Regions from separate parts of the Paenibacillus sp. LT-B23 genome, predicted to be linked through region 2. Evidence: predicted binding sites of a transcription regulator. Region 2 holds the regulator's gene; each other region holds the start of a gene.
The links. Region 2 encodes LexA, which represses DNA repair genes until DNA is damaged. Its sites were predicted from a motif close to CGAACATATGTTCG; they were not measured.
Positions count from the first base shown of each region.

Region 1: addB (helicase-exonuclease AddAB subunit AddB) is a predicted target of LexA. The motif match lies at 1,922-1,935, and genes of this name have one in related genera.
Region 3: recA (recombinase RecA) is a predicted target of LexA. The motif match lies at 1,364-1,377, and genes of this name have one in related genera.

Region 1 covers NZ_JBSQBM010000004.1:72,053-75,337, forward strand. The annotation lists gene ACWXW9_RS07180 (Na/Pi cotransporter family protein) at 1-21, opposite strand, end outside; gene ACWXW9_RS07185 (class I SAM-dependent rRNA methyltransferase) at 392-1,771, shown strand; gene addB (helicase-exonuclease AddAB subunit AddB) at 2,002-3,285, shown strand, end outside.
Region 2 covers NZ_JBSQBM010000001.1:264,819-268,103, forward strand. The annotation lists partial or broken gene ACWXW9_RS01245 (ran-binding protein 10) at 343-516, opposite strand; gene ACWXW9_RS01250 (hypothetical protein) at 778-954, opposite strand; gene ACWXW9_RS01255 (hypothetical protein) at 1,225-1,521, opposite strand; gene lexA (transcriptional repressor LexA) at 1,781-2,407, opposite strand; gene ACWXW9_RS01265 (LysM peptidoglycan-binding domain-containing protein) at 2,598-2,966, shown strand; gene ACWXW9_RS01270 (DUF896 domain-containing protein) at 3,074-3,280, shown strand.
Region 3 covers NZ_JBSQBM010000003.1:372,530-375,814, forward strand. The annotation lists gene ACWXW9_RS06620 (competence/damage-inducible protein A) at 1-1,198, shown strand, start outside; gene recA (recombinase RecA) at 1,447-2,508, shown strand; gene ACWXW9_RS06630 (regulatory protein RecX) at 2,704-3,285, shown strand, end outside.

The sequences.
Region 1 (3,285 bases), on a different contig from region 2:
CAAAATAACATGAATAAACACGGCCATGAACCCCTCTTCTAAGGTTATGAATTGAATTGCGCTTATGTAACAGCCTATGACCTGTCGAGGACAGCCATGACAAGCTTGACCGAGCTGTTTTTTAGGAAAACGAAAATTTTTATAGAGCTTCACAAGCTTTAAAAGTGTGACATCGATATAAAGGCGGGCAGTAGCGGAGCGGTTCATTTGAATCTGAAGAAGCGCCAGCGTTCGCCTTTGCGGTGGGATTCTTACCTTTAAATGTTCTACCTAATCCCAAGAATCCCATTGCAACAGCGATCGTAAGATCAAATGAACCGCGGAGCCGCCCCCCTATCGAACACCACATTTTTAAGGACTTTGAGTAACCTAAGAATGGGAGTGAAGGACTTTGCCTTCAGTAATATTGGAACGCAGCCGCAAAAAAAGGCTGGAGCACGCGCACCCCTGGGTGTTTAAAAATGAAATAGCCAAGGTGGAGGGTGAACCGGAGGCAGGTGAACTGGTCAATATCGTAAACCATCAGGGCCGTTATTTAGCGACGGGTTACTATAATCCAGCCTCACAAATTACGGTGCGTGTGATGTCCTACGAGCCGCTTGAAGCGATGGATCAAAGCTTTTTTGCCAATCGCTTCCGAGATTGTCTGGAGCACCGTGAACGTTTTGTAACCGGGGGAGACGCGTATCGGCTGGTATACGGCGAGGCTGATTTTTTACCCGGGCTGATTGTAGACCGTTTTGGCGACGTGTTGGTTGTACAATTATTAACGCTCGGCATGGATCGCCGCAGGGAAGAAATCAGGGATGCACTCGTTGAAGTGATTGGCCCTGTCGGTATATATGAGCGCAGTGATGTATCCATCCGTGAGCTGGAAGGACTGGAACAGACCAAAGGGCCTTTATATGGCGACTGCCCGCGTCATGTTGTGGTAACGGAAAATGGCTTGCGTATCAAGGTTGATATTGTAGAGGGCCAGAAGACAGGCTACTTCTTCGACCAGCGTGAGAATCGTGCGGCGATTGCACCGCTCATGACGGGTTGGGGAGGGCGCAGCGGAATTACGCTACAGGAAGTTGCAACAGAGCAGGGTGACGCTGGCACAGCGGTCATGAAGCCTGTGAACAAAAGCGGTAAGGTTGTGGAGTTTCCATTCTGGGATGGCGCAACCGTGCTGGAGTGCTTTTCACATACGGGAAGCTTTACGCTTAATGCCTGCAAATACGGTGCTAAAAAAGTAACTTGTCTTGATATTTCCGAGCACGCGATTGAAAGCGCACGGGATAATGTCAAGCTGAACGGATTTGAGGAACGTGTGGAGTTTGTCGTGGACGATGCTTTCCAATATTTGCGCAATCAGGTTAAAGGCGTAGAGGAACGCACCGCGCGGGCCGGAGGTAAAGGAGATACATCCAAGCCGCTAACAGCAGGGGGCGGACATACCTTTGATGTAGTTATTCTTGATCCACCAGCCTTTGCGAAAACAAAGAATGCGGTCAAAGGAGCTACGCGGGGATATAAGGATATAAATCTGCACGGGATGAAGCTGGTCAATGAGGGCGGCTATTTAGTGACTGCGAGCTGCTCATTTCATATGCGACCGGAGCTGTTTCTGGACACGATTAAGGAAGCGGCGGCAGATGCCGGAAAAATCCTCCGTCTGGTGGATTGGAGAGCGGCTGGCAAGGATCATCCCCAAATTTTAGGTGTGGAAGAAGGCCATTATTTGAAATTCGCCATTTTTGAGGTGCGCAGCCGAACACAACTGTAGAATTTATAGACTGTTAACCGCATTATAAGGTAGCGGATCAAGTAGATTAGGCTTGTTTTATCCATAAATCAGTCCTGTAGAGAAGGCAAACAACAAGCCTGATTGCGGGACTGTTTGTTTTTTGAGGGAGGATAAAATGCTACAAGATGGCAAACGTACGTTCTTTTCTCCCTTGCCTCATATGCTATACTGTTGAATAGAATGTTGTTCGTTGGAAAGGAGGCCGCATCATGTCGGTCCGTTTGTTAATTGGCCGCTCAGGCAGCGGAAAAAGCACGTTAATCCGCCGTGAAATGACGGCTATGCTACGCGAGGAACCGCTAGGTAAGCCAATGTTGTTACTTGTGCCGGAGCAATCGTCATTTGCTTCCGAGCACGCGCTGCTTACTGAAGCCGGAAACGATATTCAGGGGACGGTGCGCGCCCAGGTGATGGGATTCCATCGTCTTGCCTATTTGGTCATGCAGGAAACCGGGGGTTCGGCACTGGTACCTGTGACGGAGGAAGGCAAGAAGATGCTTTTATATAAAATTATTCGTCGTCGCAAGGATGAACTGAGTTTATTTAAGGATTCGGGAGACCAGTTGGGATTTGTGGATCGGTTAAATACGTTGTTTACGGAGCTGAAGCAGTACGGGAATGATACCCGGTCTGTACCGGAGCAACTGGAGCGAATGAATGCGGCGGGGGAATCGACTCCGATTTTGCGCGGCAAGCTCAAGGATATCAGTCTGATCTATGAGGATTTTGAAAGAGAGCTTGCGCTTAAATATATTGACGGCGAGGATACACTGCGTATGCTGGCGGAGCAGATTGCCGAATCTTCCATTGTACGAAGAGCGGATATTTGGATGGATGGCTACCGTAGGTTTACGCCGCATGAATATAAGGTGGTGGAGCAGCTTATGCTGCACGCTTCTTCGTTGACGGTCGCGCTGACTTGCAATCGCAGCTACGAGAGTGGACAGCTTCCGCATGAACTGGATTTATTTCATCCTGCGGCGGGTACCTATGTAAAGCTTAAAGGGATGGCAGACGAGCTGATGATCGAGACGCAGACACAATTGCTGCGACCTGATCCGCTTCCGAGATTTAAGGACCGTCCGGCGCTGGCGTATCTGGAGGCAGATTTTGAACGGCGCGCGGGGTATCGGAATCAGGAACGATCTATGCCGCAGCAGCAGATGCGAGAGCGATGGAAAAACAAACAGCCAGAAGAAATCAAACTGTATGCGGCAGCGAACCGACGTGTGGAACTGGAGGGTGCAGTGCGCGAAATGCGCCGCCTGGCCCGAGATGAGGGAGCACGTTATCGGGAAATGGCTCTGTTTGTACGCCAGATTGAGGATTATGAGCCGTGGGTGGAGCCGATATTCAAGCAATATGAGGTTCCGGTATTTCTGGATCAGCGCAGAAACGTATTACATCATCCGTTGGTGGAAATGATCCGGGCTTCGCTGGATATTGTCCAGCGGCGTTGGCGGTACGAGGATGTATTTCGTGCGGTCAAAACG
Region 2 (3,285 bases):
GATACCTTTATTGAAAATGGAGTGATCGAGGGGGTTAGTGTATAGTGGACTAAGTGAAAAAGCATGTTGAAATCTGAACAGTATTTTGCGCTTTTGTATCGTACCCAAGTGTATCAATGGGGACGTGATCAATATCTGGCGCTTTACTAAAACGTGGAAACCCTTGACGCTCTAAGCGTTGAGGGATTTTTAATTATGTGGGGAGCAGGGGGGAGTTAAGCAATATCATGAGGTTTGCCCCAAATTGCCCCCGCGAAACAATACTATTGCAGAGATTTTCGTGAAGGATTCGTATGGAGATGAATTCGATACCAGTGTGGTTCCTTTTCGTATGTATCTGGATGAATATTCGCTTACTTCAAATGTTAAAATTCTGTTGAAAATGATAAAGTCCTTCCGGCTGCTAAAGGGTCCTTTATTATTGGCATGCTTGTCAATGGCATAAGATGCTGTGCCTGACCCGGCCTGTTTTGCTTCGTACCAAGAGATGAAGGAGTTAACCATTGCAGAAGAAACACACTGATCGTATTGTGGGATGGTGTATACCGTGGCGCAAAAAAAGCGGGAAGAAATCCTTCCCGCTTAAAAATGATCTTTAACGTCTGCGTTGTCTATCATTTACGCTAAACAGATTAACAGCCAGTGCATTACCTCTAGCGCGCGCAATGGCTCTCTGATTTGAACGGATCGATAATCCTCTTCTTCTCACATGACGTTTGAAATGTTTTTTACACATGATATCACCTCCTTTCACAGGAAAAGAAGGTACGATGAATCTTAGAAGCGTTTATGATTCCGCTTACGGTTGCGCTTGGAAATTTTAATGTTCAATGCATTGGTGGCTAGTGCGTTACCGCTTCTTGTTTGGGCAGCAGCGGCTTGAAAGACTTTTACGACCAGAAATTTGTTCTTACCAATACGATGCTTATACGTTTTGACTCTATTTTTGATCATCTGCATATCTCCTTTGCTAAGGTCTACTTTATTCATATGTCAGTAGCACTAACTATGTATCAGCATAAATCTATTAATACCAAAAAGAAGCTATTACCTATGACCCTGATATTCAGACACTAATAAAGTATAAAGGTAAGGAACGCAAAAAAACTCATGCTTACCTGCCTTATCCTTACCAACTTTACGTTGTAGGGAAAGTTACAGCAGATCAGCATGAGTAAAATGATAAAAAGTGAAGATAAGAAATGGGGAGAAGTATATTACTTACTATAAAAGGGCTTTAAGTTTTTTCTGGTAATATATTTCCTGCTCAAGAATGTGATTCATTTGTTCAGAAAGCTCTTTATATTCTGGACTGTCCTCTGGGAAGTTATTTCTTTCGGAAATTACAGCTTCAAGTTGCTTTTCCAATGATTTAAAATGGATAATTATTTGTATGTAATGAATGCGATCAAAGGTTGTTCTGGTTGAATTCTCCTTAGCATACACATAATCCATTGTTGGACCTGTAAAACCTATTACGATAAAAGTCACTATAAACACTGAAATTATAATTTTTTTCATTTAATCTCTCCTTAATAAAACTATAAATATTAATATACCATATTTATCTAAAATAATTACAAAGTTATTTTTGACCCGCCAATAAGCAGAACAGTAATTGCAGATTGCAGATATATACCGATTAATCCATGGGTTATCAAAAGGGAAAGGGATAGTAGTGAGGTAGATTCTATGTACATAAGATCAATACAAAACCGGCTTGCTATGGGCAGCCGGTTTTGTTGTAGCGAAAAGAATAACGAGGCTGAAAAATGAAAAATCAGTGGAAGTCCCGGAAGAGTCCTACAACCTTGCCCAAAATACTGACGTGCGTCAGACGAAGCGGTTCAAAGGCCGGATTTTCCGGTTGAAGTCGGATATGATCTTTTTCCTTGTAAAAAGTTTTAACAGTAGCTTCGTCCTCGTCCGTCATGGCGACGACAATATCGCCGTTATCGGCTGTCTGCTGCTGACGTACAATGACATAGTCTCCGTTGGCAATACCAGCCTCAATCATGCTTTCTCCTACAACAGATAACATGAATATTTTATCCTCACCAACAAAATGTTGGGGAAGAGGAAAGTAATCTTCAATATTTTCTGTTGCTGTAATAGGCAGACCAGCTGTTACTTTGCCGACGACCGGAACACGACTAATAGAGTAATTAATCAAGTTGCTGTTATCCGATTCGTCTTGGCCGAGTAACTCGATAGCCCGTGGTTTCGTTGGATCACGACGAATCAGTCCCTTTTTCTCCAAACGATCCAAGTGACCGTGAACCGTAGAACTGGAGGCCAATCCGACAGCCTCACCTATTTCGCGCACAGAAGGGGGATACCCCTTTAGACGCACTTCATTGCGGATAAATTCAAGAATGGCCTGCTGGCGGCTTGAAATCTTAGACATACCGTATCAACCCCATTTAGTAACGTTTGGGAAAATTATAGCATAGAACCTCCGTTCGTACAAACATAAGTTCTAAATAATCCCTAAAAATAATTACGAACTTTTGTTCTCTTTTCTATTGAACAAAACAAACGTTCGTGTTATATTGTGAAAAAACATAAGAACAAACGTTTGGAGGACGCAGCCAATGATGAAATATAGCACATACCAAAGTATTTTTCCAATGAATTTAGAAAAGATGCAAAATGTCCGAAATGAGAGAAGGGGGCAGCTTGTACAGAGCGTTTCCAATAGCCTTCTGCCCAAACTTCTCATTTTGCTTATTGTGGCATGGATTGCAGGTGCAGGTGTACGGACAGTATTCGCGGCTCCTTTGGTTTCGAATGAAGAGGTGACCAAACTTATTGTACAACCTGGGGATACATTGTGGCAGATTGCCTCCAATCATAAACCGGAACGAATGGATACACGGGTATATATAGAAGGAATTGTTCGGATTAACGGACTGGAAGATCGGGGAGTGCAGGCAGGCCAGGTTTTAAAGCTTCCGCATTTCTGATCTGTCACGATTAGAGCTTGTCAGGGGACGTAATGAGGGAACCTTGACAAGCTCTTTTCTACATGTCAAAGTGTATTATATCTTTGCTTATATGGAGGGGACAGAATTTGGATATAGACAGCTTGGTACAGCGAATCAATGAATTGGCTCGCAAAGCAAAAGCCGAAGGATTGACGGAAGAAGAAACAGTAGAGCGCGCCAATCTTCGGGAAATTTATTTGGATAACATCCGCCGTAATTTCCGGCAGCAACTTGATACGATTGAAATTGTGGACGAAGATACATCGAAGGGAAATGGTGGGCTGACGCATTAATGTTG
Region 3 (3,285 bases), on a different contig from region 2:
TTTGTCACAAGAGTTGGCTACGATTGGGATTGATGTATATTTTCAGACGGTTGTTGGCGATAACATGGATCGACTTCAGGAAGCGGTGCGTCTGGCTCAGAAGCGTGCGGATATTATTTTATTCTCCGGTGGTCTGGGACCGACTCAGGATGATTTGACGAAAGATGCAATCGCCGCTGTGCTGGGGCGTAAATTGCATATAGACCGTCTCGCTATGGATAAGCTGGAACAGTTTTTCCGTAATCGCGGGGTGGAAATGACCGAAAATAATCGGCGTCAGGCGCTTTCTATTGAAGGAGCTAGCCCTCTTGAAAATGAGACAGGTCTGGCTGTGGGCGACGCGATTGCACAGGATGGTAAATATTATGTGGTTTTGCCTGGACCGCCTAAGGAACTCAAACCGATGTTTGAGAATCAGGCGAAACCTTGGTTGCTCCAGCAAGCACTGAGTGGTGAGGAACTGCCGATTTATTCGAAAATGCTAAAGTTTGCAGGAATCGGCGAGTCAGCTCTCGAAACCCGCTTATTGGATCTGATCAAATCACAGACAGATCCGACCATTGCTCCTTATGCCAAGGAGGGAGAGGTCACAATCCGTATATCCACCAAGGCGGCCAGCGAGAGCGAGGCACTGGTCAAGCTGGGGGCTACGGAAGCAGAAATTCAGCAGCGTCTTTCGGAATACATGTATGCGAGCGAGGACGTCACGCTGGAGAAGGTTATTGTGGATTTGATGTCCAATCGCGGACTGACTGTTAGCGCGGCAGAAAGCTGCACAGGTGGAATGCTGATGGAGCACATCACTTCCGTTCCGGGCAGCTCAGTTATGTTTCAGGGCGGTATCGTGTGTTATTCCAATGAAATGAAGAAGAGGCTGCTCAACGTGCCTCATGATTATTTGGAGGGGGACAATGCGCCCGGCGCAGTAAGCGAGGAAGTAGCCCTTGTACTTGCGGAGCAGGCAAGAATGGTCATGGACAGTGATTTCGGACTCTCGGTTACAGGTGTGGCTGGACCCGGATATTCTGAGCGGAAGCCGGTTGGTCTGGTTTATATCGGTATTGCTGAGCGTGATAAGGAGACTGAGGTATACGAGCTGAAGCTGAGCGGGAATCGTGAAGCGATTCGTCTGCGGTCTGTTAAAGCAATCCTGTACAGATTATGGCGCAGACTGGTGGAAAATGAGAAGCTCTCTTAATGATCTGTATCCGACGCGAGTTTTCATAGAGTTGTTTTAGGTAAACGATTAATGCTATAATCATATTATCGGAAGAACCGTTGCAAAAGCTTTTTTGCCTGCGGTTCTTTTTTTGATTTAAGAAACAGATGGAAGTATAGAAGAGAACCGACCAAACAAAAAAAACGAATGTATGTTCGAAAAAATGCTTGGCAAGCGTGTCAAAACAAGGTATTATTAAACTACAAACAATGAAGGATGTGAGTTTATTGTCAGATCGTCGTGCTGCGCTGGATATGGCGCTCCGTCAAATAGAAAAGCAATTCGGTAAAGGTTCCATTATGAAGTTGGGTGAGTCCACCCACATGCAAGTGGAAACTATTCCCAGTGGTTCGATTGCTTTGGATATTGCGTTAGGAACGGGCGGCTTCCCGAGAGGCCGAATTATTGAAGTATATGGACCAGAATCATCCGGTAAAACAACGGTAGCTCTTCACGCTATAGCAGAGGTACAAAAAACAGGTGGACAAGCCGCTTTTATCGACGCCGAGCATGCTCTTGATCCGTCGTATGCCAGCAAGCTGGGTGTCAATATTGATGAGTTGTTGCTATCGCAGCCAGATACAGGAGAGCAAGCACTTGAGATTGCCGAAGCGCTTGTACGTAGTGGAGCGGTAGACATTGTTGTTGTTGACTCTGTAGCGGCACTTGTGCCAAAAGCGGAGATTGAAGGTGAAATGGGAGATTCCCATGTTGGTCTTCAAGCCCGTTTAATGTCACAGGCATTGCGTAAGCTGTCCGGTGCTATTAACAAGTCGAACACCATTGCTATCTTTATTAACCAATTACGTGAAAAAATAGGTGTTATGTTTGGTAACCCTGAAACTACGCCAGGTGGACGTGCTCTGAAATTTTATTCTACAGTTCGTTTGGATGTCCGCCGCATTGAAAGCTTGAAAAACGGTAATGATGTTGTAGGTAATCGCACACGTATTAAAGTGGTGAAGAACAAAGTCGCACCTCCTTTCCGTCAGGCGGAAGTGGACATTATGTACGGCGAAGGCATCTCCAAGACAGGCAGTTTGATCGACATTGGTACGGAGTATGACATTGTCGATAAGAGCGGAGCCTGGTATTCCTATGAAGGTGAACGACTAGGTCAGGGACGTGAAAATGCGAAGCAATTTTTGAAGGAAAATCCGAACATTGCCAGCACGATCGAACAAAAAATTCGGGTGGCCAGCAATTTGATTACGACGGTAGCTCCGCCGACAGAAGAAGAGTTGGCAAAGCAAGCCAAGGAAGAACAGGAATTGCTGGAGCTTGAATAAAGCTTGGTGAATCCTGGTTTGTGAACTGGAGCCAGGGGTTATGGCACAGCCGTTTGAATAGCATGATTCTGATGCCCTGCACAGTTGTGCAGGGTATTTTTGCATGGAATGTGGCCTGCGTGTCAGCTACATTTTACTTTTGCGTGGCGAGCGTTCTCAGCTTGCTTTCGTGAATATCAAAGTGAGGGAAGCACATTGCAATTGGAAGATGAAGGTGAACACATTTCGAAGGAAAATGAGCAGCAAGGCATTTCCCTTTTTCCTGATCATGAGGAACTGATGGTTACGAGGGTGGAACAGGGGCGGGGTAGGAAACGCGGAAGATACACGATTCATTTTGGCCTGTATTCATTGTCCGTACTGGAAGATGTAATGATTAAGTACAATATGTTCAAAGGGACGACTTTCGTCAAAAAGGAACTGGAAGAAATCGTTCTGGCGGACGAAAAGCAACAGGCATACGTGCACGCGCTTCGTTATTTGGGGCGAAAGCCACGTACACGTCAGGAGATTGAGCAGCGTTTGACACAAAAGGAAATGGGTCAAGCTGTTATTGATGAAGTGTTGAACCGTCTGGAGCGGGAGCAACTTGTGGATGACGATCTATACGCCCGTCAGTGGGCAAGGCAGCGCATAACGAGCCAGCGGAAGGGGAAGATGTGGGTAAGGCAGGAACTGCGTCAAAAGGGCATCTCTAAAGCCTCTATCGGGGAAGCTTTAGGTGAGGTCAGCGATCAGGAGGAATGGGAGAGCGCTTTGGTTGTCGGACGCAAGAAA